DNA from 3 places in the Streptomyces griseoviridis genome. Region 2 is predicted to be linked to each of the others. Evidence: riboswitches for the same ligand, from Rfam matches in the RefSeq annotation. Region 2 holds a riboswitch; each other region holds the start of a gene.
What was found. A riboswitch is a leader RNA that binds a small molecule or an ion and turns the genes downstream of it on or off. The one in region 2 is predicted to bind cobalamin.

Region 1: it holds a riboswitch for cobalamin, as region 2 does, so the genes downstream of both, metE (5-methyltetrahydropteroyltriglutamate--homocysteine S-methyltransferase) here and DDJ31_RS05360 (ABC transporter substrate-binding protein) in region 2, are expected to answer to the same signal.
Region 3: it holds a riboswitch for cobalamin, as region 2 does, so the genes downstream of both, DDJ31_RS36395 (CoA-acylating methylmalonate-semialdehyde dehydrogenase) here and DDJ31_RS05360 (ABC transporter substrate-binding protein) in region 2, are expected to answer to the same signal.

The regions. Positions count from the first base shown of each region.
Region 1 covers NZ_CP029078.1:8,447,869-8,457,168, reverse strand. The annotation lists gene aceA (isocitrate lyase) at 1-368, shown strand, start outside; gene DDJ31_RS36465 (malate synthase) at 580-2,181, shown strand; gene DDJ31_RS36460 (DUF1761 domain-containing protein) at 2,381-2,797, shown strand; gene DDJ31_RS36455 (hypothetical protein) at 2,856-3,347, shown strand; cobalamin riboswitch at 3,698-3,917, shown strand; gene metE (5-methyltetrahydropteroyltriglutamate--homocysteine S-methyltransferase) at 4,081-6,396, shown strand; gene DDJ31_RS36445 (hypothetical protein) at 6,494-9,300, opposite strand, start outside.
Region 2 covers NZ_CP029078.1:1,427,832-1,437,131, forward strand. The annotation lists gene DDJ31_RS05320 (isochorismatase family protein) at 1-320, opposite strand, end outside; gene DDJ31_RS05325 (dihydrofolate reductase family protein) at 490-1,134, shown strand; gene DDJ31_RS05330 (aminoglycoside phosphotransferase family protein) at 1,207-2,112, opposite strand; gene DDJ31_RS05335 (alpha/beta hydrolase) at 2,517-3,572, opposite strand; gene DDJ31_RS39630 (bifunctional class I SAM-dependent methyltransferase/NUDIX hydrolase) at 3,819-4,886, opposite strand; gene DDJ31_RS05345 (hypothetical protein) at 4,990-5,127, opposite strand; gene DDJ31_RS05350 (ABC transporter ATP-binding protein) at 5,216-6,004, opposite strand; gene DDJ31_RS05355 (FecCD family ABC transporter permease) at 6,001-7,014, opposite strand; gene DDJ31_RS05360 (ABC transporter substrate-binding protein) at 7,011-8,051, opposite strand; cobalamin riboswitch at 8,110-8,287, opposite strand; gene DDJ31_RS05365 (CbtA family protein) at 8,431-9,189, opposite strand; gene DDJ31_RS05370 (CbtB domain-containing protein) at 9,211-9,300, opposite strand, start outside.
Region 3 covers NZ_CP029078.1:8,428,614-8,437,913, reverse strand. The annotation lists gene DDJ31_RS36420 (short-chain fatty acyl-CoA regulator family protein) at 53-1,498, shown strand; gene DDJ31_RS36415 (enoyl-CoA hydratase) at 1,647-2,543, opposite strand; gene mmsB (3-hydroxyisobutyrate dehydrogenase) at 2,540-3,436, opposite strand; gene DDJ31_RS36405 (enoyl-CoA hydratase/isomerase family protein) at 3,433-4,518, opposite strand; gene DDJ31_RS36400 (acyl-CoA dehydrogenase family protein) at 4,515-5,663, opposite strand; gene DDJ31_RS36395 (CoA-acylating methylmalonate-semialdehyde dehydrogenase) at 5,669-7,195, opposite strand; cobalamin riboswitch at 7,427-7,600, opposite strand; gene DDJ31_RS36390 (heavy metal translocating P-type ATPase) at 7,661-9,300, opposite strand, start outside.

The DNA.
Region 1 (9,300 bases), 7.0 Mb from region 2:
ACCAGATGCTCGCCTACAACTGCTCACCCTCGTTCAACTGGAAGGCCGCGCTGGACGACGACCAGATCGCCAAGTTCCAGCGGGAGTTGGGCGCGATGGGCTACCGCTTCCAGTTCATCACGCTGGCCGGCTTCCACTCCCTCAACCACGGCATGTTCGACCTGGCGCGCGGCTACGCCGAGCACGGCATGACCGCGTATGTCGACCTCCAGGAGCGGGAGTTCGCCGCGCAGGAGCACGGCTTCACCGCCGTCCGCCACCAACGGGAGGTCGGGACCGGCTACTTCGACCTGGTCTCCACCGCCGTCAACCCCGCGTCGTCGACCACGGCCCTGGCCGGTTCCACCGAGGCCGAGCAGTTCCACTAGGAGAGGTCCGGCCCGGCCCCGCCGAGAAGTCCCACCAGGAGAGGGTCCGGTCCGTCCCCGGTTCCGCCGAGGCCGAGCGGTTCCACCAGGAGAGGTCCGGCCCGTCGTGCGAGCGGCGGGCACGGTCGGCAGGTGGCGTGTCCCGGTCCTGCGGGCGGGCGCGTCCCGGAGGTCCTTACCCGCCCGCCCGTCTTCCGCGCAGGAGAAACCGATGTCCCTCACCGCACTGCCCCACCCCGTCCACGACACCGCGCCGGACAGCCGTGTCGCGGTCCTGGCGTCCCCGGGCGAGCGGCACGACGAGATCGTCACGCCCGCCGCCCTCGACTTCGTCGGACGGCTGGCCGCCGAGTTCGGCGAACGCCGGCGGGATCTGCTGAAGGAGCGGCGCCGGCAGGCCATGCGGCTGGCCGGCGGCTCCCCGCTGGACTTCCCGATGGTCACCTCCGCCGTCCGCGCCGACCCCCGCTGGCGGGTCGCACCGCCCGCGCCGGGGCTCGTCGACCGCCGGGTGGAGATCACCGCGCCACCCCGGCGCCCGGAGGCCGTCGAGGCGTTGCGCTCCGGCGCCCAGGTGTGGATCGCGGACTTCTCCGACGCGACCTCGCCCACCTGGGAGAACGTCATCGGCGGCCAGCTGACGCTGCGCGATGTCGTCGAGGGGCGCGTCGACGCCGCGCCCGCCGGGGGCGGACGGCCCGCCACCGTCGTCGTCCGGCCGCGCGGCTGGCACCTCGACGAGGAACACCTGGCGTACGAGGACCGCCCGGTGCCCGCCGCGCTCGTCGACTTCGGGCTGTACTTCTTCCACTGCGCCCAGCCGCTGATCGACGCCGGGTACGGTCCTTACTTCTCCCTCCCGAAGCTGGAGAACCGGTACGAGGCCCGGCTCTGGAACGACGTCTTCGACACCGCGCAGGGCCTGCTGGGCATCCCGCGGGGCACGGTCAGGGCGTGCGTGCCCATCGAGACGGTCACGGCCGCCTTCGAGATGGAGGAGATCCTCCACGAACTGCGTACCCACAGCTCCGGACTCGGTATCGGCCACGAGGAGTATCTGACCTCCCTGATCAGGACGTTCGGCCACCGCAGCGACTTCCTGCTGCCCGACCGCGCGAGAATCCCAGCCACCGCCTCCTTCCTGCACGCCCGCGCCGAACTCGTGGTGCGCGTCTGCCACCGGCGCGGCGCGCACGCCGTCGGCGCCGTCTCCGCTCGGGTGCCGGAAGCGGACCGGGCCGCCCGCGCGGCGACGGTGGCCGCCGTCCGGCTGGAGAAGGAACGGGAGGCCGAGAACGGCTTCGACGGCTCCCGGGTCACCCACCCGGCCCTGGTGCCGGTCTGCCGGGCCGCCTTCGACGAGGTGCTCGGCGCCCGCCCGCACCAACTCGACCGGAGCCGGGACGACATCGAGGTCACCGCCGCCCATCTGCTGTCGGTGCGCAGGATCGCCGGACCGCCCACCCCGCAGGGTGTGCGCGCCGAAGTCGCCGTCGCACTGCGGTACTTCGCGGCCTGGCAGGCGGGCCACGGCACGGTGACAATGGCCGGCCGGACGGCGGACGCGGCGACCGCCGAACTGGCCCGCACCCGGATCAGGCAGTGGCTGCGGCACCGGGTGCTCGACCGGGAGACGGTCCTCGCCCTCGTCGACGAGGAGGCCGCCGCGCTCGCCGCCGACTCCCCGACGGCACCGGTCACCGAGGCACGGGCCCTGCTGGAACGCACGGCGCTGACGTCCGAGTCGCCCCTCTGCTTCACACCGGACGCCTATACCCGCCACCTGGTCAGCGTGCCGGTCGCCTCTGGGTGAGCGCGGGAGCGTCCCGGGGGTCGTGGTGGAGGGACGGGCGGGTCGCGCCGGGACGAGTGGTCGTGCCGGGAGCGGTGGTCGTGCCGAAGGCAGGCCGCCGCGGTGAGGCGCCAGGTACAGGACCCAACCTGTCCTGTACCTGGCGAAGACTCCTGCTGTCAGCGGCCGCACGGGCCGCTCACCTGTAAGGGGTCTTCGCGTGTTCTCCGTCCTCGCCGACATCAACTGGGCCGCCCTCGCGATCGCGGTGGTCGCGTCGTTCCTGATCGCCGGTGTCTGGTTCGCCGTCGTGATCGCCAAGCCGTACGCCGTCGCCCTCGGGCGGGCGGGCGCGCCGGCTCCGGCATCGACGCCTGTCACCGTGCTCGGCCCGCTGCTGTGCACCCTCGCCACCGTGCTGACCAGCGCCGTTCTCGTCGAGGCGCTGGACATCACCGGCATCGGCGACGCCGTCGTCTTCGGGCTGGTCGTCGGGGTCGGCTACCTCGGCGCGATGACCTTCCAGATCGCCATCAACCCGAACTTCCCGCGCCCGCTCTACTACGGCGTCCTCAACGCCCCGTACTTCGTGATCACCAGCGTGCTCAGCAGCGTCGTGCTGGTGGCCATGCGGTAGGCGACGGCGGTCTTGGCCCCGCTGATTCGGAACCGGCCGGATGGGCACTCGGCCCGGCATGATCCAGAGCATCGTGCGTGGTGGCATGGCCGGCGCGGCCGGCACGACCGTACTGAACGCGGTGACCTACGCCGACATGGCCTGGCGGGGAAGACCCTCCAGCGACGCGCCGGCGCAGGTCGTGGAGCAGATCGCCAGGGACATCGGATACCCCGTGCCGGACCCGGAGGGCAACCTCGACAACCGGCTCTCCGGTCTCGGCGCCCTCTCTGGCATCGCCGTCGGCTGCGGCACGGGGATGGCCGTCTCCGTGCTGCGCCGGGCGGGCGCGCGGATGCCGTGGTGGCTTGGCGGTCTGGCGACCGGCGTGCTGGCCATGGCCGCCACCGACCTGCCGATGGCACGCCTCGGGGTGAGCGACCCGAGGACCTGGTCGGCGAAGGACTGGACGTCGGACGTCGTACCGCATCTGCTGTACGGGCTGGTCACGTACGGGATCGTCACGGCGTCGGAGCGTCGGAGCGTTCTCGGTGAGGGTGGCGCGGCGTGAGGCGCGGGACCACTGCCGTGAGGGTGGGGCGGCGTGAGGTGCCAGACCACTGCCGTGAGGGCGGGGACACCGGCCGTACGGGCGACGCGTCGGCCGTGAGGGCCGTGGCCGCCTTGCGGATCGGGCGCCGGCTCCGACGCCGTCGCGCTTGAGTCGGTCGACGCGGGTGCCGGGCGTCGAGGCGGGACGGCGGGCCCGGAAACCGGCGTGCCCGGACACCGGCGTGCACGCGGGCACGGGACGCGCGCACGGTGCTTCCCGCTCCCGTCGCCCTTCACTCCCCCGGGCCGCGTGGGTCACCTCACCATCCGTATCGTGGACGGCGCGCACCGCGCCGGGGACCGGGCGTCTAGGCTGGTCCACGCAGCTGGTTCGCCCCGTCCGCCAGGCGGGATGCGTCGCAAGAGGGAACCCGGTGGGAATCCGGGACTGCCCCGCAGCGGTGAGCGGGAACGACCGCCGTCATACGCACTGGGCCCGCCCGGGTCTGGGAAGCGACGGCCAGTAGGTGTCCTCCTTCGAGAGGGCGTGCCCGTGAGTCCGAAGACCTGCCACTGCCCGTGCGTGACGACTCGCGCGCGGACATTCCGGTGACCTCGTGGGCGGGTCGGCGCGCATACCGAACGGACGACAGCGCTGTGCCGCGCGAGGTCGGAGCCGTCCGGTGAGCCACCCTTCGCGTCCGCGTCCCGTCGCCGGGATCTCAGGGATTCATCTCGCGAAGGAGATCTCCGTGACCACCAAGCCCGCAGCCGCGGCAGCACGGGCCACCGTGTACGGCTACCCCCGCCAGGGACAGGACCGGGAACTCAAGAAGGCGATCGAGGGCTACTGGAAGGGCCGCGTCGACGCCGACGCCCTCCGGGCCACCGCCGCCGATCTGCGCCGTACCAACTGGCACCAGCTCGCCGAGGCGGGCATCGACGAGGTCCCCACGGGTGACTTCTCGTACTACGACCACGTCCTGGACACCACCGTCATGGTCGGCGCGATCCCCGAACGGCACCGGGAGGCCGTCGCCGCAGATCCGCTGGCCGGCTACTTCGCGATGGCGCGCGGCACCCAGGAGGTCGCGCCGCTGGAGATGACGAAGTGGTTCGACACCAACTACCACTACCTGGTGCCCGAGTTGGGCCCGGAGACCGAGTTCGTCGCCGACTCGGCCAAGCAGGTGGCGGAGTTGCGGGAGGCGCTCGCGCTGGGCCTGACGGCCCGTCCGGTGCTGGTCGGCCCGGTCACCTATCTGCTGCTGGCCAAGCCGGCGCCCGGGGTGGCCGCCGACTTCGAGCCGCTCACCCTGCTCGACCGGCTGCTGCCGGTGTACGCGCAGGTCCTCGCCGACCTGCGCGCGGCCGGCGCCGAGTGGGTGCAGGTCGACGAGCCCGCCCTGGTCCAGGACCGCACCCCGGCCGAGCTGAACGCCGCCGGCCGCGCCTACCGCGACCTCGGTTGCCTCACCGACCGGCCGAAGCTGCTGGTGGCGTCCTACTTCGACCGGCTCGGCGACGCCCTGCCCGTCCTCGCCAAAGCGCGCGTCGAGGGCCTCGCGCTGGACTTCACGGATGCCGCCGCCGGCAACCTCGACGCGCTCGCCGCCGTCGGCGGACTGCCCGGCAAGCGGCTGGTCGCCGGTGTCGTGAGCGGCCGCAACATCTGGGTCAACGACCTCGGCGCCTCCCTGGCCACGCTCGGCACCCTGCTGGGCCTGGCCGACCGGGTCGACGTCGCGGCGTCCTGCTCGCTGCTGCACGTGCCGCTGGACGCGTCGGTCGAGCGGGACATCGAGCCGCAGATCCTGCGCTGGCTGGCGTTCGCCCGGCAGAAGACCGCCGAGGTCGTCACCCTCGCCAGGGGGCTCAGGCACGGCACCGACGCCGTCTCCGCCGAACTCGCCGCGAACCGCGCCGACCTGGCGTCCCGCGCGACGTCCCCGATCACCCGCGATCCGGCGGTGCGGGCACGGGCCGCGGCCGTCACCGACGCCGACGCGCGCCGCTCGCAGACCTACCCCGAGCGGACCGCCGCCCAGCGCGCCCACCTCGGACTGCCGCTGCTGCCGACGACGACCATCGGATCGTTCCCGCAGACCGGCGAACTGCGCACCGCGCGCGCCGCGTTGCGGGCCGGGCGGATCGACACGGCGGGTTACGAGGAGCGCGTCAAGGCGGAGATCCAGGAGGTCGTCTCCTTCCAGGAGAAGACCGGCATCGACGTCCTCGTGCACGGCGAGCCCGAACGCAACGACATGGTGCAGTACTTCGCCGAACAGCTGACCGGCTACCTCGCCACCCGGCACGGCTGGGTGCAGTCGTACGGCACCCGTTACGTCCGCCCGCCGGTGCTGGCCGGCGACATCTCACGGCCCGAGCCGATGACGGTGCGCTGGACGACGTACGCGCAGTCGCTCACCGACCGCCCGGTCAAGGGCATGCTGACCGGGCCCGTCACCATGCTCGCCTGGTCCTTCGTCCGCGACGACCAGCCGCTCGGCGAGACGGCCCGCCAGGTCGCCCTCGCCCTGCGCGACGAGGTGAACGACCTGGAGGCGGCCGGGACTTCGGTCATCCAGGTCGACGAGCCCGCCCTGCGCGAGACGCTGCCGCTGCGCGCCGCCGACCGCCCGGGGTACCTGGCCTGGGCGACGGAGGCGTTCCGCCTCACCACGGCCGGGGTCCGCCCGGACACCCAGATCCACACCCACATGTGCTACGCGGAGTTCGGCGACATCGTCCAGGCCATCGACGACCTCGACGCGGACGTCATCAGCCTGGAGGCGGCCCGCTCCCACATGCAGGTGGCCCGCGAACTGGCCGCCCACGGCTACCCGCGCGAGGCGGGACCCGGCGTGTACGACATCCACTCGCCCCGGGTCCCGAGCACGGAGGAAGCCGCCCAACTCCTGCGCACGGGCCTCGCGGCGATCCCCGCCAAACGCCTCTGGGTCAACCCGGACTGCGGCCTGAAGACCCGCGGCTGGCCGGAGACGAGGTCGTCCCTGGAGAACCTGGTCACGGCGGCGCGGAGGGTACGGGCGGAACTGCTGGCGTAGGGGTGGGGGCGGGGGCGGGGCGGTGACGCCCCGTTCCCGGCCCTCCGCTCCGGCCGCCCGAGCGATACGGGCGGCCGGAGTCACGGCTGACGCTCCGTCACCTACGGGGTGTCACGCACTCGCGCAACAGCGGTTCGAGGCGCAGGTGGACGCCCTCGCGATCGAAGACCTGGAGGGCGTCGAGGCAGTTGACGACCCACCGTGCCTCGTCCTCGTCCTCGATCTTCAGCGCCACCGCGGTCACCGCGCCCTCCACATCGAACGCGGCGTCCTTGAACTCGTCGTCGAGGGCCCGGTACCCGGCGGCAAGCTGGGGGTTCGCGTACACACCGGTCGCCTCAGCGAACGCACCGGCCTCCGAGCGGTTCACCCGGAGGCCCGCGAGTCGGCGCAACACCTCATCGGGGTCTCCCAGTTCGGTGTGCAGGCCATGCGCCCGGCTCACCAGGAGCGGCCAGCCCCCGGTCAACTCGTGGAGGCGGTCGAGACGGCCCTCCGTGGGAAACATGTCGACCCGCTGAGCCCAGCCGCGCAGGCTGCGGCGGTCGTGACGGCGCAGCACGACCGGAGCGGCCGAGGTGGGCTCGGTCCCCGTCAGCAGGCTGTGCCACAGCTCCAGTTGGGTGGTGTCGGTGATGAGGACGACGGCGCGAGTGACCCCAGGGGTGGCGGGGAGCAGCGTCTCCGCCAGGTCGACGGCCTCTCGGCAGGTCTCGGGCCGCACCGGATCGCGGTAGTTGGCGAAGTCACTGATGACGACGCGCCGTTCACGAGGACGTCCGCCGGTGAGCTCCTGCTTGTAGACACTGGGCTTGCCGACAGGCGGCAGCGTCCAGCCGTCGATCTGCCCGGCGATCGTACGCAAGGTCCTGGCGACGTCGGTGACTCCGGTGGCGGACGTGCCGAGGACGACCCTGGTCCGGCTGGACCGCTCCCCGAGCAGGTCGTCGAGCTGTGTGTTGGTCAGCGGAGCCGGCTGTCCGTCGGGCAGCTCGGGGCGGCCCTCCTGCACGATGCTCTCCTGGAGTCTGCAGTCCTGTTCGGCCCTGAGCAGGCGAGCCTCCACCTCGTGGGAGGTACCGATCATGCGCAGGGCGTTCGGGCCGCGCAGATGCCAGCCCAGTCCGTCGTGGTTGGGCGCGAGGATACCGAGACCGACCATCTCGGAGAGGTAGGCGCGGAAGCCCTCGGTGTCGAGCTGCTCGAACCCCTCGCGCCAGTACGTCTCGCACTCCTCGCGCAGCTCGGTGTCGCTCAGCCGCACCTCGAGGCCGTGGTGGCGGGCGTGGTACGCCAGCACGTTGGCGATCACGTCGTAGCGGTGGTCGAGGCTCAGCGTGTCCTTGAAGGCCGCCGAGATGCCGGCTCTCAGGGCAGCGTCCGACTCCACGACCTCGATGTCGGTCACCTCCACCTCGTAGCTGGGTCCCTCCGCTCCGCGCCGGGCCCGCTTGCGGTGCATCAGCTCGACCAAGCGGTGCCCGAACATCTGGAGCAGGAAGGGCTGGTAGGAGCAGTAGCCGAGCACGCGGTTGACGAGATCCAGGTCCTTGAACTCGAAGCCGAGCGCCCGCATGGGCTCGACCAGCAGCTCGGCCGCGGACTGCGGAGCCAGCGGGCCGATCACCTTCGGGGTCTGTGCCAGGTGACCGAACGGCCCGTTGCTCGCGAGCTTGGAGAAGCGCTGCACGGAGTGCAGTCCGGCGAAGACGACCTTGGCGCGGTCCTTGGTGTCGGATCCGAGGCCCTTGAGCTTCTTGGTCTGGTCGAAGCGGGGGGCGTCCGCCTCGAAGAACTGGTCGCACTCGTCGAGCAGGATCAGCAGACGGCGGCGCGAGTCGCCGTCCAGCCAGGTCCGGATGCCGGTGCGGACCCGCTCGGAGATCTCCAGCCGTTTCCTGCGCGGCTGCTGCCGGTCGTCGAGTACGTGCGCCTCGGTCAGCTCCCGCTCCAGGACGCTCCACAGCGCCTCCGGCCCGAACGAGCTGCCCTTGCCGATGTTCTCCTGGTCGAGGTTGACGTACACCGCCTGGTGATAGCCGGGGCGTTGCTCCGTGAACCGCTCCCCCGCGTCGGCGAGCAGCGCCGACTTGCCGAGTCCCCGGCCACCGTAGATGACCTGGGTGCCGCGCGGGTCGAGGATGCTCTTGCGTTCGGCGTCACGCCCGTAGAACATCTCACCGCCGATCCGGCCGCGCTTCTCTCTGATGTACGGGTTGACGCCCGAGAAGGGCAGCAGTGTCTGCGTGGCGGTGCTGACCTGGCGGTTGCCGCGGGCGGCGAGATAGGCGAGGGCCGCGTCGTCCACGACCAGCAGCGGCTGCAACCGGCCCGAACCGACGGCGAGTTCGACGCGGGCCTCACGGCTCAGCGTGCCGAAGTAGACGACGAGGAGACTCGCGTCGCTGGTGTCGCGCTCCGCCCAGCTCATGACGACCTTGGCCGGGGGTCTGCCCCAGACCATCATGACCCGCAGGTTGCCGCCCTGCTCCCGGATCTCCGAACCGAACGCGGGCGCCTTCGCCCTGCCGTTGATCTCCACTCCGGTTGCCTCGAAGAGACGGTACTCACGACGGTGCTGGGACCGGTCGTCGAGTGCCCTGGCGCTCTTCGCGTCATAGCCGAGGAGCTTGAGGAGCGGTGGCACCTGGCGGGTCGGAGCGACCTGGAGTCGGTCCTTGCGCTCGGCGGCGCCCAGGGCGCGCCACTCCTCGAGGGCGTCGGCCGCGAGCGCCGCCTCGTCGGTGGACAGGGCTCCGTACTCGAGGACGGGGAGCGTCGGATGCTTGCCCCCGGACCTGACCAGGTCGACGAGGGCGCGGTCGATGCCTCCGGGCAGGCCGTCGGGCACCGCGGGGAAGAAGTCCGGCAGGTGGGACTCGCCTCCCTCGATCTCCGGGACGG
Region 2 (9,300 bases):
ACGAGCCGGCCCGTGCCGAGCTTCGACAGGACGGTCTCCAGGGCGGTGTCCTCGAAGGAGTCGCCGTAGCTCTTCTCGACGAGCGGCTCGGCGTCCCCCGGAGTCAGCTCCGGGACGATCCGCCAGTCGTCGCTCCCTCTCGTGAGCCCCTCGTCGGAGTGCTGGACCCAGACGACCGGGACCTCTTCCCGCCGGGCCCGCTCGACGAGTCCGGCGACGTTCGCGACGACCGCGTCGCGCTGGTGGGCCCCTCCGACGACGCCCTTCTGCACGTCGACGACGAGGAGCGCGGTGTTCGGCCGGTTCTCCAGGGTGGTCATGGTCTCCCCTAACTCATGCTGGTTCGTACACCCCCGCACGGTAGCCCCACCCACTGACAACGGGCCGACCGTCGAAACCGTTGATCGGATCAGCGCCGCATCACCGATGAGTCCGCCTCGCTCTGAGAGTCTCACCATTGGTGAGCACCCATCGCAGGAGGAGGACCACGTGACTCAGCTGTTGAAAGTCCAGAACTTCAATGTGTCGAGTGACGGCATCGGTGCCGGTGAGGACCAGACCCTGGAGAGGCCGTTCGGCCATGTCGAGCCGGAGAAGCTGTTCGCCTGGGCCGGTGCCACGGCCAGCTGGCCCATGCGCACCGAACCCGGCGGGAGCAGGGGCCTGGACGACTATCTCGTGCGGGACTACGCGCGCGGTATCGGCGCCGAGATCATGGGCCGCAACAAGTTCGGTCCGCAGCGCGGGCCCTGGCAGGACCACGAGTGGCAGGGCTGGTGGGGTGACGAACCCCCGTTCCACACGCCGGTGTTCGTCATGACCCATCACCAACGTCCGTCGCTGACACTTTCCGACACCACCTTCCACTTCGTCTCGGACGACCCCGCCACGGTCCTCGATCGGGCCAAGGAGGCGGCGGGGGGCAAGGACGTCCGCCTCGGCGGCGGGGCCACCACCATCAGGGAGTTCCTCGACGCGGATCTCGTCGACACCCTGCACGTGGTGGTCTCGCCGATGAAGTTCGGGTCAGGAGTACGCCTCTGGGAGTCCCCCGACGAACTGCTTGACCGCTTCAACCTGGACGTCGTTCCCAGCCCGAGCGGGGTGACCCACCACCTGTTCTGGCGAAAGTGACCACCCTCCCCTGACCCGGCCCCGGGAACGCGGCGGAGACCGGGGCCGCGGAGGGGCGTCGGGACGGACTGGTCACGTGGGCGTTCCGTCCGCGAGGACGCGTTCCAGGGTGCGGCGGCCCGTTCGGCTCATGACCGGGTTGCTCTGGACGTAGTACCAGACCAGCCCCATCGCCTGGACGAAGGCCCACGCCCTGCCCCGCTCCCATGCGAGGTCGTCGCCGCCCAGGCGGTCGCGGAGCGCCTGGCGCGGCCCGGTCTCCAGCAGGTGCCACGCGCCGACGAGGTCGAGGGAGGGGTCGGCGGGCCCGGCGCCGCCGACGTCGAGGACGCCCGTGAGCCGGCCGTCGGCCACCAGCAGGTTGCCGGGGATGAGATCGCCGTGGGTGGTGACGTCATCGGCCGTGCCTCGCGGCAGCTCGCGCAGCGCCGACCAGAGGCGGCGGAGCCGGGGCACGTCGAGGAGTCGTTCGCTGTTTCTGAGACAGGTCTCCATCCAGGCGTCATGGGACCGCAGGTCGCCACCACGGCCCGTGCCGGTGAACGTGCGGCCCCGGGTGTCGATCGCGCGCAGGTCTTCGATGAGGTCGGCCAGGTCGCCCGCGAACGCGAACGACGCGCCCGGGTCGTCGTCGGCGGCCACGTTCCCGGGAAGCCAGGTCTGCACCGACCACGGAAGCGGATAGCCCGCCCCGGGTCCACCGAGCGCGATCGGCTCGGGCGTCGCGAAACGGGTGCCGTCCACCAGCGCACGGGCCGCGTCCGCCTCGGCCTCCAGCCGGTGCCGCGTCGACTCGACGTCGGCGGGCTCCAGGGGGAAGCGGGCCGCGAGCCGGTCGCCGACCCGGAAGACGGCGTTGGCGGTCCCCGCCCCGGTGACGCCTCTGACCGGCAGGTCCCGCCACTCGGGGAACTGGCGGTCCAGCAGGGCGCGCACCGTCTCGGGTGCCACGGTCAGTTGGTCGGGGTGCATCGTCACGGGGGAAGCATCCGCGCCCCGACCTTCGCCGGCAACCTGTTTGCCGGGGCACCGCCATGCCTCGACATCCGAACCGACCGGACACCCGAACCGACCGGACATCCGGACCGGCGGGGCATCCCGACCGACAGACTGCCCCGGCCACCCCGACCGCCGCCCCTCACCACTGGCCGCCGTCGACGAACTCCACGACACCGCGCGGCTCTCCCAGCCCGCCTGGGGCGCCCTGCGCGCCCACCACGACGCCGCCGCCACCGTCGTCCTGCGATCCCCCGCCACGGCGCGACGTCCAACGGCCGACGGAACCCCGGTCACGGAGAACGCGGTTCACTGACCGGGCAGGCGACGCGGTCCCAGGCCAGGGACAGTCGGACCATCGATCTCACCGGCAGACCCGCGCGGCCTCACCTCCCGGGCGGCGTCGTGTGTCGGCTCAGGAAGCTGAACGCCGGTGGGTACAGCCTCGTCCACGTGTTGTAGTTGTGGCCGCCGGTGGGCAGCACCATCACCCGCGTCGTGACGTTCGTGCCCGCGGCGGCCCGTTGGAACTCGCGCAGTCGGCGCGGCGGGCTGTCCTGGTCCTCGGCCGACGTGGCAAGGAACAGGTCGACCGACGCCTTGGTGTGTCTCACCATGTACGTCGGGCTGGTCTGCTCGCGGGACTTCGCGTCGGTGATCACCGTGGGGTCGCCGCTGAGCGGGTCCGGGTCGAGGGCGGCGCCCGTGCCGAAGACGTCCGGGTAGGCAAGCGGGAGGCGGACCGCGCAGAAACCGCCCGTGGAGAACCCCATCAGCCCCCAGCCCTTGGGGCCCGGGAGGGTACGGAACTTGTGGCTGAGCAGTTCCGTAACGTCCCGCGCGATCCAGGTGGCGACCTTCCCCTCACGCTGGTCGGTGCAGTCGGTGTTGACGCCGCCCGGGTCGACCACCGGCATCGCGAGGATGAAAGGGTGGCTGGTCCCGGCCTCCATGAGCTGCCGGAAGTCCCCCGGCATGCCCCCGTGCTCCAGCCAGGACGCCGGGCTGCCCGGCACCCCGTGCAGCAGCAGTACGACCGGGAAGCGGGTGTGCCGGTACTTCGCCTCCTCGTACTGCGGGGGCGTCCAGACGATCACCTGGCCGGCCATCCGGGAGCGCCGGCCGCGGAAGTAGGTGTCCAGGGTGCCCGCGTCGCCTCGGCTGAACGTGGCGCGGTCGGCCGGGGGGCCGACCATGGAGACGGCTCCGTCGTCCTCGCCCAGCAGGTCGTTCCAGGAGGAGTAGAGGCCGTAGTCGTCGTTCATCCAGGTCGCCACCACCGAGATCGCGGTGAGCTGGCACAGCGCGATCATCAGGAACCTGAGCAGCCAGCGCAGCGCCTGCGGACCTCTGAGCCGCGACCACAGCAGCAGCGTCGCGGCCACGCACAGGACGGTGACCACGATCAGCAGGACGAAGAACGGCGTCCCTGTCAGACTCACGGGCCGCCCCTTCGAAGCAGCCGAGGTGCCGGGGGCGTCCCAGGCATCCGCCACGTCCGGAGCGTCCCCAGCCCTCCGTTCACCCCACGATCACCGCCTCCGTGCCGGGTCCTGTGCTCCGTCGTCCGCACCCCTCACTCTGCGGCGCCCCGCCAGGTCGCGCACCATGCCCTACTCCACCGGGCCGAGTCCCGCCCCCGGACGGGAGACGGGACACTCCCCCGGCGATGGCGGGCTGGCCCGCCGTCAGTGTGCCTCGGGCGCGACCGGGTAGCGGTGGACCGGGGGCACGTCGGCCAGCAGGCCAGGCCAGAACGTGTCGATGACATGCGCGCTCGGCGTGAACAGGGGCTGCGCGAGCGCGGGCAGGTCGGCGACCTCGTGCCACTCCCAGCGGCGGATCAAGTGCGGCTCTGTCACCGTCGGTTCACCGGTGTGGGCGGTGACCCGGACGGCGGCCGTCAGACGCGGCATGCCGTGCGTCGAGTCCATGAGGAAGGCCCTGATCAGCGCGTCGGACGCGTCCGCGACAAGCCCTGTCTCCTCCTCCAGCTCCCGCACGGCGGCTTCCCGGAAGTCCTCGTCCGCCGCGTTCTTGCCGCCCGGCAGCTCCCAGACCCCGCGTACCGACCAGCCGAGCAGCACCCGCCCCCGGTGGTCCGTGACGACGACACCCGCGCCGGTGAGGGCGTGCGGGGCCGGCTTGCCCTTGTCCGCGCAGGTGGCGCGCGCGGGCACCGGGCCGCTCAGGAGCAGGACGGCGAGTCCGTCCGCGTCGTGCCGGTCGGCGCTCGTCCAGCCCGCGCGGAGCAGGTCGATCTCCGCCTCGTCGAGGGCGATGCCCGGCCGATCCTCCGGGGCCGTGTCCGCGACAGGCGTGATCACGCACAGGACGCCGCCGGGGCGCAGCCGTTCACGGAGCCGGTTCAGGACGCGGGTGCGGTCGCCGACGAAGGCCCAGCTCAGCCGGAGGGTGATCACGTCGTACGCGGTGTGCGGGAGTTGGTCCGCCGGATCGCGTTCGATGTCGTGGACGTGGTAGCGGACGCCCTCGGTCTCCGGGTGGTCGGCCCTGGCGCGGTCCAGGGCCGTGGGCGCGAAGTCGACCGCGTCGACCTGGTAGCCGGACTCGGCGAGGAACCTGGCCAGTTCGCCCAGCCCGCAGCCGACGTCCAGGGCGCGTCCGCCCTCGGGGGCCGGAACGTGCCGCGCGAGCAGCCGCCGCTCGGCGTCACCGAGCGGCGAGAACTCCTTGCCGTCCGCGTAGTGCGCGGACCACGGGTCGGACGGGGTGTCGGACGGGGTGGTGGTCACTCGGCGCCGCTCCTCTGCTCTCCTCGACCGGACTCGGGTGGACGTCGGCCGCGACCCGGTGCCCGGCAGGAGAGTTGCCCCGCGGGCCGTCGGAGCCCGGCGTTCACTCCCACCCGGGCTCACTGTAGAGCCGCCCGGCGTGCGCGGAGCCGCCGTCGGCCGGGCCGACGAGGAGCCCCGCCAACTCCGCCGTCCCCCACACCCTCAGCGAACCCCCGGCCGCCGCCTCCACCGTTCCCACAGCCGCAGCAAACCCCGCCGCCTCCTCCGCGCTCCCCACAGCCTCAGCGAACCCCCGACCGCCGCCACCTCCACCGTCCCCCACACCCTCAACGAACCCCCGCCCCCACCCCCGTCACCCCCCGCACGAACCGAATCACCGGATACCCCGGCCCGTGCGTCACCTCCGCCCGTACCCCGTACACCTCGGCGATCAGTTCCGGGGTCAGGACCTCGCCCGGAGTGCCCTCCGCCGTGACGCGGCCGGTGCGCAGGATCAGCAGGCGGTCGCAGTACATCGCCGCGAGGTTGAGGTCGTGCAGGGCGACGACCGTCGTGACGGGGAGGCCGGCGACCAGGTCGAGCAGGTCCAACTGGTGCTGGATGTCGAGGTGGTTGGTCGGCTCGTCGAGGAGGAGTTCGCGGGGTTCCTGGGCCAACGCGCGGGCGATCTGGGCGCGTTGGCGTTCGCCGCCGGACAGGGTGTGCCAGGACCTGTCGGCCAGCCCGGTCAGTCCGGTGCGGTCCAGCGCCTCGGTGACCGCGCGGGCGTCCGCCTCCGACGCCGGTGTCCACGCCCGCCGGTGCGGGATGCGGCCGAGGGCGACGACGTCCCTGACGGTCAGCTCCGTCTGGGTGTGCGCGTGCTGTTCGACCGTGGCGACGCGGCGGGCGGTGGCCCGGCGGCCGACCTCGGGCAGCGGGCGCCCGTCCAGGGTGACGACCCCGGCGCTCGGCGCGAGGACACCGGCCAGCATCCGCAGCAGCGTGGACTTGCCCGAGCCGTTGGGGCCGAGGAGTCCGACGGTCTCCCCCGCGTCGACGGCGAGTGTCACACCGTCGACGATGACCCGGCCGTCGACGCGGCGCACGACGCGGTCCGCGCCGAGGCCGCTCACGCCTTGCTCCGGCCGCGGTAGAGCACGGCGACGAAGGCGGGCACGCCGATGAGGGACGTCACCACGCCCACCGGGACCTCCTGGGGGTCGAGGACGGTACGGGCGGCGGTGTCCACCCACACCAGGAAGACGGCGCCGGTCAGCGCGGTGACCGGCAGCAGACGGGCGTGGCCCGAGCCGGTCAGCGCGCGGGTGGCGTGCGGCAGCACCAGGCCGACGAAGCCGATCGCGCCGGCGCAGCTGACCAGGACGGCGGTCAGCAGCGCCGTCACGGAGAGCAGGACCAGCCGGGTCCTGGCGACATGGACGCCGAGTCCGGCGGCGGCCTCCGCGCCGAACGCGAAGGCGTCGAGGGTGCGGGCGTGGCCGAGGCAGACCGCGAGCGCGACGGCGAGGACGGCGGCGCAGAGCGCGACCTGGCCCCAGTCGGCGCCGGTGAGCGAGCCGAGCAGCCAGAACAGGACGCCCCGGGTGGTCTCGGCGTCGGCCGAGGTCAGAACGGTGAACGAGGTGAGCGCCGAGAAGAGTTGCATCGCGGCGACCCCGGAGAGCACCACCCGGTCGGTGCTGCCGCCGAGGATGTGGCTGAGCAGCAGGACCAGGCCGAAGGAGAGCAGCGCGCCGAGGAAGGCGCCCGCGGAGAGCGAGATCGCTCCGCCGCCGACGCCGAGCACGACGACGGCGACGGCGCCGGTGGAGGCGCCGGAGGAGACGCCGAGGACGAACGGGTCGGCGAGCGGGTTGCGCAGCAGGGACTGCATGACGGCGCCGCAGACCGCGAGCCCCGCGCCGCACACGGCGGCGAGCAGGGTGCGGGGCATCCGCAGGTCCCAGACGATGCCGTCGCGCAGGGGGGTGAGCGTGCTGTCGCCGAGGCCGAGGTGGGCGGCGACGGCCGTCCACACGTCGGCGGTGGAGATGGCGGCGGGGCCGATGGTGACGGCGAAGGCGATCGACGTGAGGAGCGCGGCGAGGCCGCCGAGCGAGAGCAGGACCAGGCGCGTTCTCACGTGACGAGCCCGAACGCCCGCAGGGCGGAGGAGACCTGCTCGATCCCGTCGACGGTGCGGATGGACGGGTTCATGGCCTGGCCGCTGAGGCTGATGAATCGCTTCTTCTTGACGGCGGTGAGGTTGCGGGTGGCCGGGTTGGTCTCCAGGAAGCGGATCTTGGCCTGGGCGGTCTCGGCGGTCTGCTGCTTGCGGGTCAGGTCGCCGATGACGATGACGTCGGGGTCGCGGTCGGCGACGGTCTCCCAGTTGATCTGGGGCCACTCGTCGTGGGTGTCGGCGAAGGCGTTCCGCGCGCCGACCGCGCGGGTGATGGCGCCGGGGGCGCCGCAGCAGCCGGCCAGGTAGGGCGACTGCGAGTTGGCGAACCAGTACATGAGGGAGACGTCCGAGGCGTCCAGCCCCTCGGTGGCGGCGGTGACGCGCGACTTGAGACGCGTCACCAGGGCCTCGCCGCGCTGCTCGACGCCGAAGACGCGGGCGAGGTCGCGTATCTCGCCGTAGACGGCGTCGAGGGTGAGGGGCTTGCTGCGGGAGCCGTCGCCGCCGGTGTCGTTGTCCTTGCCCTCGGAGCAGTCGGAGGGCGAGACGTAGGTGGGCACGCCGAGCTTCTCGAACTGCGCCCGGCTGGCGACACCGCCCTTGCCGAGGGTGGAGACGAAGGAGGCGGTGACGAAGTCGGGGCTCGCGTCCAGGACCTTCTCGAAGGACGGGTTGTTCTCGGCCAGCCTCGGCACGCCCGCGTTGGCCTTCTCCAGGCTCCCGAGCACCGGGTCGGTCCAGGTGGCGGTGCCGGCCATCCGGTCGGCGAGGCCGAGGGAGAGCAGGATCTCGGTGGTGCCCTGGTTGAGGGAGACCGCGTGCTCGGGGGCCGCGGTGACGGTGACCTCGGTCCCGCAGTTGTCGAGGGTGAGGGGGTAGCCGGCGGCGGACGTCCTGTCGGCCTCCGCCGTGCTGTCGGCCGAGCCGCCGCACGCGGTGAGCAGGAAGGCGGGGGCGAGCAGGAGCGCCGCGAGGCGGCGGGTGGAACGGAGCACGGGTATGCCTCGGTGGTCGGGGCTCTGTACGCGGAGCCTTGCCTACGGGTGTCCTCCGCGGGGCGCGGAGGTGCCAGCAGGTCTTCGGACTCGGGTTCGTCCGGACGGGGCGCCTTCCCGGTCTCCCAGTGGCGTGCTGTGCCCCGCCCGTCCCCCTCACCGCTGCGCGTCAGTTCCGGATTCGCACCGGATTCCCTGGCCTCGGGTGTGGCTCGACTGGCGCACCGAGGCTATCAAGATGCCGGTGGTGTCCCGGGGGTCGGGTGGGTCACGTGAGCGGCGGGAGAGCGCGCGCGAGGGCCCCGGACAGGTCGTCCGCGGGCCCTCGCGGGTGCTCGCTCGTGATCGGTGGTCGCTCGTGATCGGTGGGGTGGCGCGGTCAGTTGGCGGCGGGGACCGCCCTGGCACCGGCCGCGGTCGCGGGCCTCGGGTTGAGGACGCGTTCGGCGAGTTCCCCGAAGAGGAGGCCGAAGCCGGTCCACAGGGTGAGCTGGATGGCGAGCGCGGCCAGCCGGAAGCGCCACAGGACGGCCGCCGGGAAGTCGGCGGGCACCTCGTTGATGACCGGCAGCAGCGCGAACGCCAGGCCGGTCACGACGGCGAACGCGGCCACCGCGGCGACCGTGGCCCACCAGTTCCCGAGCCTGGGGGCGAGCCGTCTGCCGAGCAGGGTCGCGGCGACGGCGAGGAGCACGCTGAGCACCATCATCAGGAAGTACAGGGTGGTCCGCTTGCCGATGGTGTCGCCGTCGCCGACGGCGGGCGGGTTGGCCGGGTACTTCAGGAACGGCACGACGTAGACGGCGAGCAGGGCGCAGCCGGAGAGCAGCAGCGCGGTGGCGCGGGGCGAGAAGCGGCCGACCCGGCCGAGGGCGAAGCAGTAGGCGAGCGCGGCGATGCCGCCGAAGGCGATGCCGTAGAGCAGGACGCCGGTGGCGAGTCCCGCGGTGGACTGGAGGGAGCGGGAGACGAGTTCGACCTCGTGCTCGTGGCTGTGCGCGTGGGACTCCTCGAAGCCGATCGCCTTGTCGACGGAGGGCTCACCGAGGAGGTAGGCGGCGACCAGGGCGAGCAGTCCGGCGCCGAGGCCGGCCAGCATGCCGCGGACGAGGAGGTTTCTCACTGTTGCGGAGTTCATGGGTGTGCGGCGTCCCTCGGGTCAGTGGCAGGGGAAGCCGAGCAGGTGGCGGGCGTCGTGGACCCACTCGTGGACGTCCTCGCCGGAGACGACCGAGGTGGCGCCCTGTTC
Region 3 (9,300 bases), 7.0 Mb from region 2:
AACGTCAGCCGCCGCGGCACCGTCGCCCGGCGGCCCCGCGAGGAGGCGCGCGATGGCCCCACGTCCTGCCGACCGCAAGGTCTACGCTCCCGCCAAGCTGCGCCGGCTGCGCCGCGAGCACGGGATGAACCAGGTCGAGCTGGCCCGCGCCCTCGCCATCTCCACCAGCTACGCGAACCAGTTGGAGAAGGGCCAGCGCCCACTGACGGCGCCGGTACTGCTGCGGATCGCGGAGGTCTTCGGCGTCGACGCGGAGTTCTTCTCCGAGGCCGAGGGCGACCGGCTGGCGGCGGACCTTCGGGCAGCCCTCGCCGACGAGGCGTGCGGGGTGGCGCCGCCCGCGGCCGAGGACATCGCCGAGGCCGCACGGGACCATCCGGAGGTGGCCCGCGCGCTGGTCGCCCTGCACCGCCGCTACCGCGACACCGCCGAGCAGGCCGCCGCGCTCGGCTCCCCCGGCGCCGGGGACGCCCTGCTGCCCGCGGGTGAACCGCACGACGAGGTGCGGGACTTCTTCTACGCCCACCACAACCACTTCGAGCCGCTGGACACCGAGGCGGAGCGGCTGGCGGAGGCGATCCGGCCGCGGCCGGGCCGCTTCGCCGACCCGCTGGCGGCGCGGCTCGCCGAGCGGCACGGTGTGCGGGTGGTGCCGGGCCGCGCGTCCGACGCCCGCCGCTTCGACCCGGTGGCCGGACTGCTCTTCCTGTCGTCGTGGCTCAGCGACGGCCAGCGCGCCTTCCAGCTCGCCACCCAGCTCGCCCTGCTGGAGCACGGCCCGCTCCTCGACGAACTCGCCGCCACGGCGACGGAGTTGACGACGGAGGAGTCGGCGGCGCTGGCCCGGATCGGCCTGGCGAACTACTTCGCGGGCGCCCTCCTGATGCCGTACACGGCGTTCCACTCGGCCGCCGAGGAGGTGGGCTACGACATCGAGTTGCTGTCGGCGCGGTTCGGCGTCGGCTTCGAGACCGTCTGCCACCGGCTGAGCACCCTCCAGCGCACCGGCCGCCGGGGCGTGCCGTTCTCCTTCCTGCGGGTCGACCGCGCGGGCAACATCTCCAAGCGGCAGTCCGCGACCGACTTCCACTTCTCCCGGCTGGGCGGCACCTGCCCGCTGTGGACGGTGTACGAGGCGTTCTCGGCGCCGGGCCGGATACTGACGCAGGTCGCCGAGATGCCGGACGGGAAGCGGTACTTCTGGATCGCGCGCACGGTCACCCGGGGCGGCTTCGGCCATCACGCGCCGCGCGCCGAGTTCGCCGTCGCGCTGGGCTGCCAACTGCGGCACGCGCCACGGCTGGTGTACGCGCAGGGCGTCGCCCTCGACGATCCCCGCGCGGCGACGCCGATCGGCCTCGGCTGCCGGATCTGCGAACGCCGTGACTGCGCCCAGCGGGCCAGGCCCCCGGCGGGCGGACGCCTGGCGATCGACCCGGACCGCCGGTCGTACGTCCCGTATCCGGTGGAGAGCCGGGCGGAGCGGGGGCCCCGCTGAGGGCACGGGCACGGACACGGGCTCCGGGAGGGCGAGGCCGGTGGGCGGGGCCGGTGGGCGGGGTCCGTGGTGCCGCGTCGGCCGGTGGAGGGCAGCGGACGCGAGAGGGCCCGGCGGGTTCCCCGGGCCCTCTCGCGCGCGGGTCGGGTCAGCGGTGGCGGAACGCGGCGGGGCGCTTCTCGGTGAAGGCGCTCATGCCCTCCTTCTGGTCGGCGGTGGCGAACACCGCGTGGAACAGGCGCCGTTCGAAGCGGACGCCTTCGGCGAGGGTCGTCTCGAAGGCGCGGGCGACCGCCTCCTTCGCCATCATCGCGACGGGCAGCGACATGCCGGCGACGGTCTCGGCGACGGCGAGCGCCTCGGGGACGAGGTCGTCGGCCGGCACCACCCGGGAGACGAGTCCGGCGCGTTCGGCCTCGGTGGCGTCCATGGTGCGGCCGGTCAGGACGAGTTCCATGGCCTTGGCCTTGCCGACGGCCCGGGTCAGCCGCTGGGAGCCGCCGATGCCGGGGATCACGCCGAGCCTGATCTCGGGCTGGCCGAAGACGGCGGTGTCGGCGGCGAGCAGGATGTCGCAGAGCATGGCGAGTTCGCAGCCGCCGCCGAGCGCGTACCCGGAGACGGCGGCGACGGTCGGGGTGCGGAGCTGTCCGAGCCGGTCCCAGGCGGCGAACCAGTCGGCGAGGTACATGTCGAGGTACCCCTGCGGCCGCATCTCCTTGATGTCGGCGCCGGCCGCGAACGCCTTCGGCGAGCCGGTGATGACGATGCACCCGCACTCCGGGTCCCGGTCGAGCGCCTCGGTGGCGGCCACCACCTCGTTCATGACCTGGAGGTTGAGTGCGTTGAGCGCGGCGGGCCGGTTGAGGGTGAGCAGGGCGGTGCGACCCCTGCGCTCGACGACGACGGTCTCATAGGCGTCGTCGGAGAGCGCGCCACCGGACTTCGTGCCGTGGGCGTCCGCGCCCTGGGCGTCCGTGCCGTTGGCGTCCGTGCCGTTGGCGTCCGTTCCCTGCGAATCGATGTCGTCGGGCTTCGTGGTCATGGGCGTTCCGTGCTCCGTTCCCTGATGGTGCGCACGATGCCGGAGAAGTCCTCCGCGGAGCCCGCGCGTTCGGCGTACCGCTCGTACAACTCCGCTGCCCGCAGGCCGAGTTCGGCGTGGATGCCGCCCGCGCGCAGGGCGTTGGCGGCGAGCCCCAGATCCTTCGCCATGAGGGAGGCGGCGAATCCCGGGCGGTAGTCGCGGTTGGCGGGGCTGGCCGGAACCGGGCCCGGCACCGGGCAGTTGACGCTGAGCGCCCAGCACTGTCCGGAGGCGGTGGAGGCGACGTCGTAGAGGGCCTGGTGGGAGAGGCCGAGGCTCTCGGCGAGGACGAAGGCCTCGCTGACGGCGATCATGGAGACGCCGAGGATCATGTTGTTGCAGATCTTCGCGACCTGTCCGGCGCCGGCGTCCCCGCAGTGGACGGCCTTCCCGCCCATCGCGTCGAGCAGCGGCAGCGCCTCGGCGAACTCGGCCTCTCCCCCGCCCGCCATGAAGGTGAGCGTGCCGGCCTCGGCGCCGACGACCCCGCCGGAGACGGGCGCGTCCAGGCTCCGCATGCCGGCGGCGGTGGCGCGTCCGTGGGCGGTGCGGGCGTCGGCGACGTCGATGGTGGAGCAGTCGACGAAGAGGGTGCCGGGGCGGGCGGCGGGGAGGATCTCGTCGTAGAGGCCGAGGACGTGCCGTCCCGCCGGGAGCATGCTCAGCACGAGGTCGGCCCCGGTGACGGCCTCGGCCGCCGAGGGGGCGGGGAGCACGCCGGCCGCGACGGCGCTCTCCAGGGCGGCCGGCACCAGGTCGTGGCCGACCACCCGGTGGCCGGCCCGCACGAGGTTGGCGGCCATCGGGGCGCCCATGTGCCCGAGTCCGATGAACGCGACGGTGCGGTTCACCGGGTCTCCTCCGGGGCCGGTCCTGGCCGGGCGAGGCCCAGTTCGCGGGTGCCGAGCGGGGCGAAGAAGCGGGCCACGTCGGCGTCGTGGACATCGTCGAGGCGGGCCGGGGACCAGTGCGGGTCGCGGTCCTTGTCGATGATCTGGGCGCGGACGCCCTCGACGAGGTCGGGCGCGGTGAGGGCGTGGCAGGAGACGCGGTACTCCTGCTCCAGGACCTCTTCGAGGGTGGCGAGCCGGCGGGCGCGGCGCATCGCGGCCAGGGTGACCTTGAGGGCGGTCGGCGACTTGGAGAGCAGGGTCTCGGCGGTTTCCTTGGCCGCGGGATCGCCGTGCGCGAGGAGCCGTCGGACGATCTCCTCGACCGTGTCGGCCCGGTAGCAGGCGTCGATCCACTCCCGCCTCGCGGCCAACTCGCCCTCGGGCAGCGGCCGCACGTGCCGGGCGAGGGCTTCGTCGACGGGCAGGGCGGCGAGGTCGTCGAGGAGGATGTCGAGCGCGGCGGACGGCACGAAGTGGTCGGCGAGTCCGCAGAGTACGGCGTCGCCCGCCCCGAAGTGGGCGCCGGTCAGGGCGAGATGGGTGCCGAGTTCGCCGGGGGCACGGGAGAGGAGGTAGGTGCCGCCGACGTCGGGGACGAAGCCGATGCCGGTCTCCGGCATGGCGATCCGGGAGCGTTCGGTGACGATCCTGACCCCGCCGTGCGCGGAGACGCCGACGCCGCCGCCCATGACGATGCCGTCCATGACGGCCACGTAGGGCTTGGGGTAGCGGGCGATGCGGGCGTTGAGGTGGTACTCGTCGCACCAGAAGGCGGCCGACGCGGTGCCGTCGCCGTCGCGGGCGTCGTCGTGCACGGCGCGGATGTCGCCGCCGGCGCACAGGCCGCGTTCGCCAGCTCCGGTGAGGACGATCGTCCGCACGGACGGGTCGTGTTCCCAGGCCGCCAGGGCGTCGTCGACGCGGCGGACCATGGTGTGGTCGAGGGCGTTGAGGGCCCGGGGCCGGTTGAGGGTGAGCCGGCCGGCCCGGCCGGTGACGCTCACCAGGACGGATCGCTCGGTCTTCTCGGCGTCGGTCATCCGAACGCCTCCGTCAGGCCGCGGGCCACGATGACGCGCATGATCTCGTTGGTTCCTTCCAGGATCTGGTGGACACGCAGGTCACGGACGATCTTCTCGATGCCGTACTCGCTGAGGTACCCGTACCCGCCGTGCAATTGGAGGGCGCGGTCCGCGACCGAGTATCCGGTGTCGGTGGCGAACCGCTTCGCCATCGCGCACAGGTACGGTGCCTGCGGGTCGTGCCGGTCGAGGGCCTGGGCGGCCTGCTGGACGAGGGCGCGGGCGGCGGCGAGTTCGGTGGCCATGTCGGCGAGGCGGAAGCGCAGGGCCTGCGCGTCGAGGAGGCGGGTGCCGAACGCCTGCCGGTCGGCGAGGTGGGTGAGGCTGCGGTCGAGGGCGCTGCGGGCGCCGCCGAGCGAGCAGGCGGCGATGCCGAGGCGGCCGCCGTTGAGGCCGTTCATCGCGATCCCGAAGCCCTGGCCCTCGCGGCCGAGGAGCCGGTCGGCGGGCACCCGGACGCCGTCCAGGACGACCTGCCGGGTGGGCTGGGCGTGCCAGCCCATCTTGCGTTCGTCGGGGCCGAAGGAGACGCCGGGGTCGTCCTTGTCGACGAGGAACGCGGAGATGCCCTCGGGTCCCGCACCGCCGGTGCGGGCCATGACGAGGTAGAGCTGGGCGGCGCCCGCGCCGGAGATGAACTGCTTGGTGCCGGTGAGGGTCCAGTGGTCGCCGTCGCGGACGGCGCGGGTGGTCAGGGCGGCGGCGTCGGAGCCCGCGCCGGGTTCGGTGAGGCAGTAGCTGGCGAGGTCGTCCATGGCGCACAGGCGGGGCAGCAGGTGCGCGCGCTGGGCCGGGTCGCCGTAGTGGTCGACCATCCAGGCGACCATGTTGTGGATGGAGAGGTAGGCGGCGAGGCAGGGGCAGCCGGAGGCGAGGGTCTCGTAGACGAGGACGCCGTCGGCGCGGCTGAGGCCGGAACCGCCGGACTCCTCGCGGACGTGGACGCCGCCGAGTCCGAGCCCCGCGGCCTTGCGCAGGACGTCGACGGGGAAGTGGCTGTCGCGGTCCCAGGCGAGGGCGTGCGGGGTGATGTGGTCGTGGGTGAAGTCGAGGGTGGTCTCGACGAGAGCCTGCTGGTCCTCGGTGAGGAGGGTGCCGGTCATGGTCGTCAGCCCATCGTGGGGAGGGTGAAGCCGGCGCCCTCGCGCACTCCGGCGGCGGGCCAGCGGGAGGTGACGGTCTTGGTGCGGGTGTAGAAGCGGACGGCGTCGGGGCCGTGCTGGTTGAGGTCGCCGAAGCCGGAGCGCTTCCAGCCGCCGAAGGTGTGGTAGGCGACCGGTACCGGGATGGGCACGTTGACGCCGACCATGCCGGTGTCGACGCGGCGGGTGAAGTCGCGGGCGGTGTCGCCGTCCCGGGTGAAGAGGGCGACGCCGTTGCCGTAGACGTGTTCGCTGGGCAGCCGCAGGGCCTCCTCGTAGTCGGCGGCGCGGACGACGCAGAGGACGGGGCCGAAGATCTCCTCCTGGTGGATGCGCATGGCCGGGGTGACCCGGTCGAAGAGCGAGGCTCCGGCGAAGAACCCGTTCTCGTGCCCTGGGAGGGTGAAGTCCCTTCCGTCGACGACGAGTTCGGCGCCCTCCTCGACGCCGAGGTCTACGTAGGAGCGGACCCGGTCGACGGCGTCCCGGCCGACCAGCGGGCCGAAGTCGGCCTCGGGGTCGTCGCTGCGGCCGATGCGCAGGGCGGCGATGCGGTCGCGCAGACGGGCGACGAGGGCGTCGGCGGTGGCCTCGCCGACGGGGACGGCGACGGAGATGGCCATGCAGCGCTCGCCCGCGGAGCCGTACCCCGCGCCGATCAGCGCGTCGACGGCCTGGTCGAGGTCGGCGTCGGGCATGACGATCAGGTGGTTCTTGGCGCCGCCGAAGCACTGGGCGCGTTTGCCGTGGGCGGCGGCGGTGGCGTAGACGTGCGCGGCGACGGGCGTGGAGCCGACGAAGCCGAGGGCGGCGACGCGCGGGTCCTCCAGCAGGGTGTCGACGGCCTCCTTGCCGCCGTTGACGACGTTGAGGACGCCCGGTGGCAGGCCCGCGTCGAGGAAGAGTTCGGCGAGCCGCAGCGGCACCGAGGGGTCGCGTTCGGAGGGCTTGAGGAGGAAGGCGTTGCCGCAGGCCAGGGCGGGGGCGGCCTTCCAGAGGGGGATCATCGCGGGGAAGTTGAACGGGGTGATGCCGGCGACGACGCCGAGCGGCGAGCGCAGCGAGTGGACGTCGATGCCGGTGCCCGCGTTGTCGGTGAACTCGCCCTTGAGCAGGTGCGGGATGCCGGCCGCGAACTCCACGACGTCGAGGCCGCGTTGGAGGTCGCCGTGGGCGTCCGCGACGGTCTTGCCGTGCTCGCTGGAGAGCAGCCGGGCGAGTGAGTCCTTCTCCTTCTCCACCAGTTGGAGGAAGCGCAGCAGGACGCGGGCGCGGCGCTGCGGGTTCCACTCGCCCCACTCGCGCTGGGCTCGGGCGGCGTCGGTGATCGCGGCCTCGGTCTCGGCGCGGTCCGCCAGCGGGACCCGCGCCTGGACCTCGCCGGTGTTGGGGTCGTGGACGTCGCCGAAGGATCCCGAGGTGCCCGGGGTGTGCCGGCCTGCGACGAAGTGGGTCAACTCGCGTACCGGACGCGGGTCGTTGCTACGGATCATCGGTGCCTGCTCTCGTCAGGTGATCCGGGGATGGCGCGCGGTCCCGGCACGCGGGCGCGAGGGGGTGCCGGTGCGTGCGTGGGGGCGCGCGAGACGCGGGTGGCGTGGGCGCGTGCGACGTGACGACGTCAGGTGCGGGCTGATCCGCCGTGCGGGCGGTGCCGTCGGGCGGTCCCGCCGAAGGCGTGGATGCGTACCGGTGCCATGCGTGTCAGCTCCATCCTCGTGGACAACACGGAACGTTCCGCGGCCGGTATCCTGACTCCCGGATCTGCGCGCGCCGCCCGCCTTCCCGACCTCGTGCTCGTCAGTGGCGTGTCGCTCGACGGCGTGCTCCCCGGTCACAGTGGCGGGACCGTGCCGGACTCACACCGGCTTCCCTGCACCGCGGACCTTTCCCCGACTATATAGTTGGACGTCCTAGTAAATCCACCAGTCCGCCGACCTTCGGGGCGAAGTCCCAGGTCACAGTGGGTCGGATACGGCCGTTCGGGGAGTCGGCGGAACGGCCCGGGGCCAGGCGGCCTCGCGCAGCAGGCGCAGGCCGTTGAGGCCGACGATGACGGTGGAGCCCTCGTGGCCGGCGACGCCGAGCGGCAGCGGAAGGGTGCCGATCAGGTCCCAGGCGACCAGGACGGTGACGAACACCCCGGCGACGACGAGGTTCTGGACCACCAGGCGGCGCGCGGTGCGGGAGAGCCTGACGACCGCGGGGACGGTGGCGAGTTCGTCGCGGACGACGACGGCGTCCGCGGTCTCCAGGGCGAGGTCGGAGCCGGCCCGGCCCATCGCGATCCCGCAGTGGGCGGCGGCCAGCGCGGGCGCGTCGTTGACGCCGTCGCCGACCACCAGCACCTTGAGCCCCTCGGCCTCCCATCCCCGCACCGCCGCGACCTTGTCCTCGGGCAGCAGTCCCGCGCGGACGTCGGTGATGCCGACCTCGGCGGCCAGGTGGCGGGCGGCGCGTTCGTTGTCGCCGGTGAGCAGGACGGGGGCGCGGCCGGTCAGCCGGGTGAGCGCGGCGACGGTCGCCCGCGCGTCGGGGCGCGGCCGGTCGGCGATCCCGAGCACGCCCACGACCGCGCCGTCCCTCAGCACCGTCACGGCGGTGCGTCCCGCGCTCTCGAGATCGGCCACCGGCCCGTGGTGCGGCTCCTCGGCCGAGGTCGTCGACAGCCGTGCGGGAGAGCCGACCTGGACGGTGCGGCCCCGCACCGTGGCGGTGACGCCCGCGCCGGGGACGGAGGAGAAGCCGACGGCGTCGGGCAGGGGCAGGCCGCGCTCGCGGGCGGCGTCCACGACGGCCCGCGCAAGGGGGTGTTCGCTGGGGCGCTCGGCCGCCGCGGCCAGCGCGAGCAGGGCGTCCTCGTCGAGGTCCGTGCCGGGCAGCGGGCGGACGTCGGTGACCCGCGGGGTGCCTTCGGTGAGGGTGCCGGTCTTGTCGAGGGCGACGGTGTCGATCCGGCCGAGGCGTTCCATGACGACGGCCGACTTGGCCAGCACGCCGTGCCGTCCGGCGTTGGCGATCGCGGACAGCAGCGGCGGCATGGTGGAGAGCACGACCGCGCACGGCGAGGCGACGATCATGAACGTCATGGCGCGCAGCAGCGCGGGCCGCAGGTCGCCGCCGAGGGCCAGCGGGACGGCGAAGACGGCGAGGGTCGCCAGGACCATGCCGATCGAGTACCGCTGCTCGACCTTCTCGATGAACAGCTGGGTGGGGGCCTTGGTCGAGGATGCCTCCTCGACCATCTTCACGATCCGGGCGATCACCGAGTCCGTCGGATCGCGCTCGACGCGCACCCGCAGGGCGCCGGTGCCGTTGACGGTGCCGGCGAACACCTCGTCCCCTGGCCGCTTGGCGACGGGCAGGGGCTCGCCGGTGATGGTGGCCTGGTCGACGTCGCTCGCGCCGTCGACCACCCGGCCGTCGGCGCCGACCCGCTCACCCGGGCGGACCAGGACGGTGTCGCCGACGGCGAGGGACGCGGTGGCGACGCTCTCCTCGGCGCCGTCGGGCAGCAGCCGGGTTGCGGTGGTGGGCGCGAGGTCGAGCAGGCCGCGCACGGAGTCGGCGGTCCTGGCGGTGGCGACGGCCTCCAGGG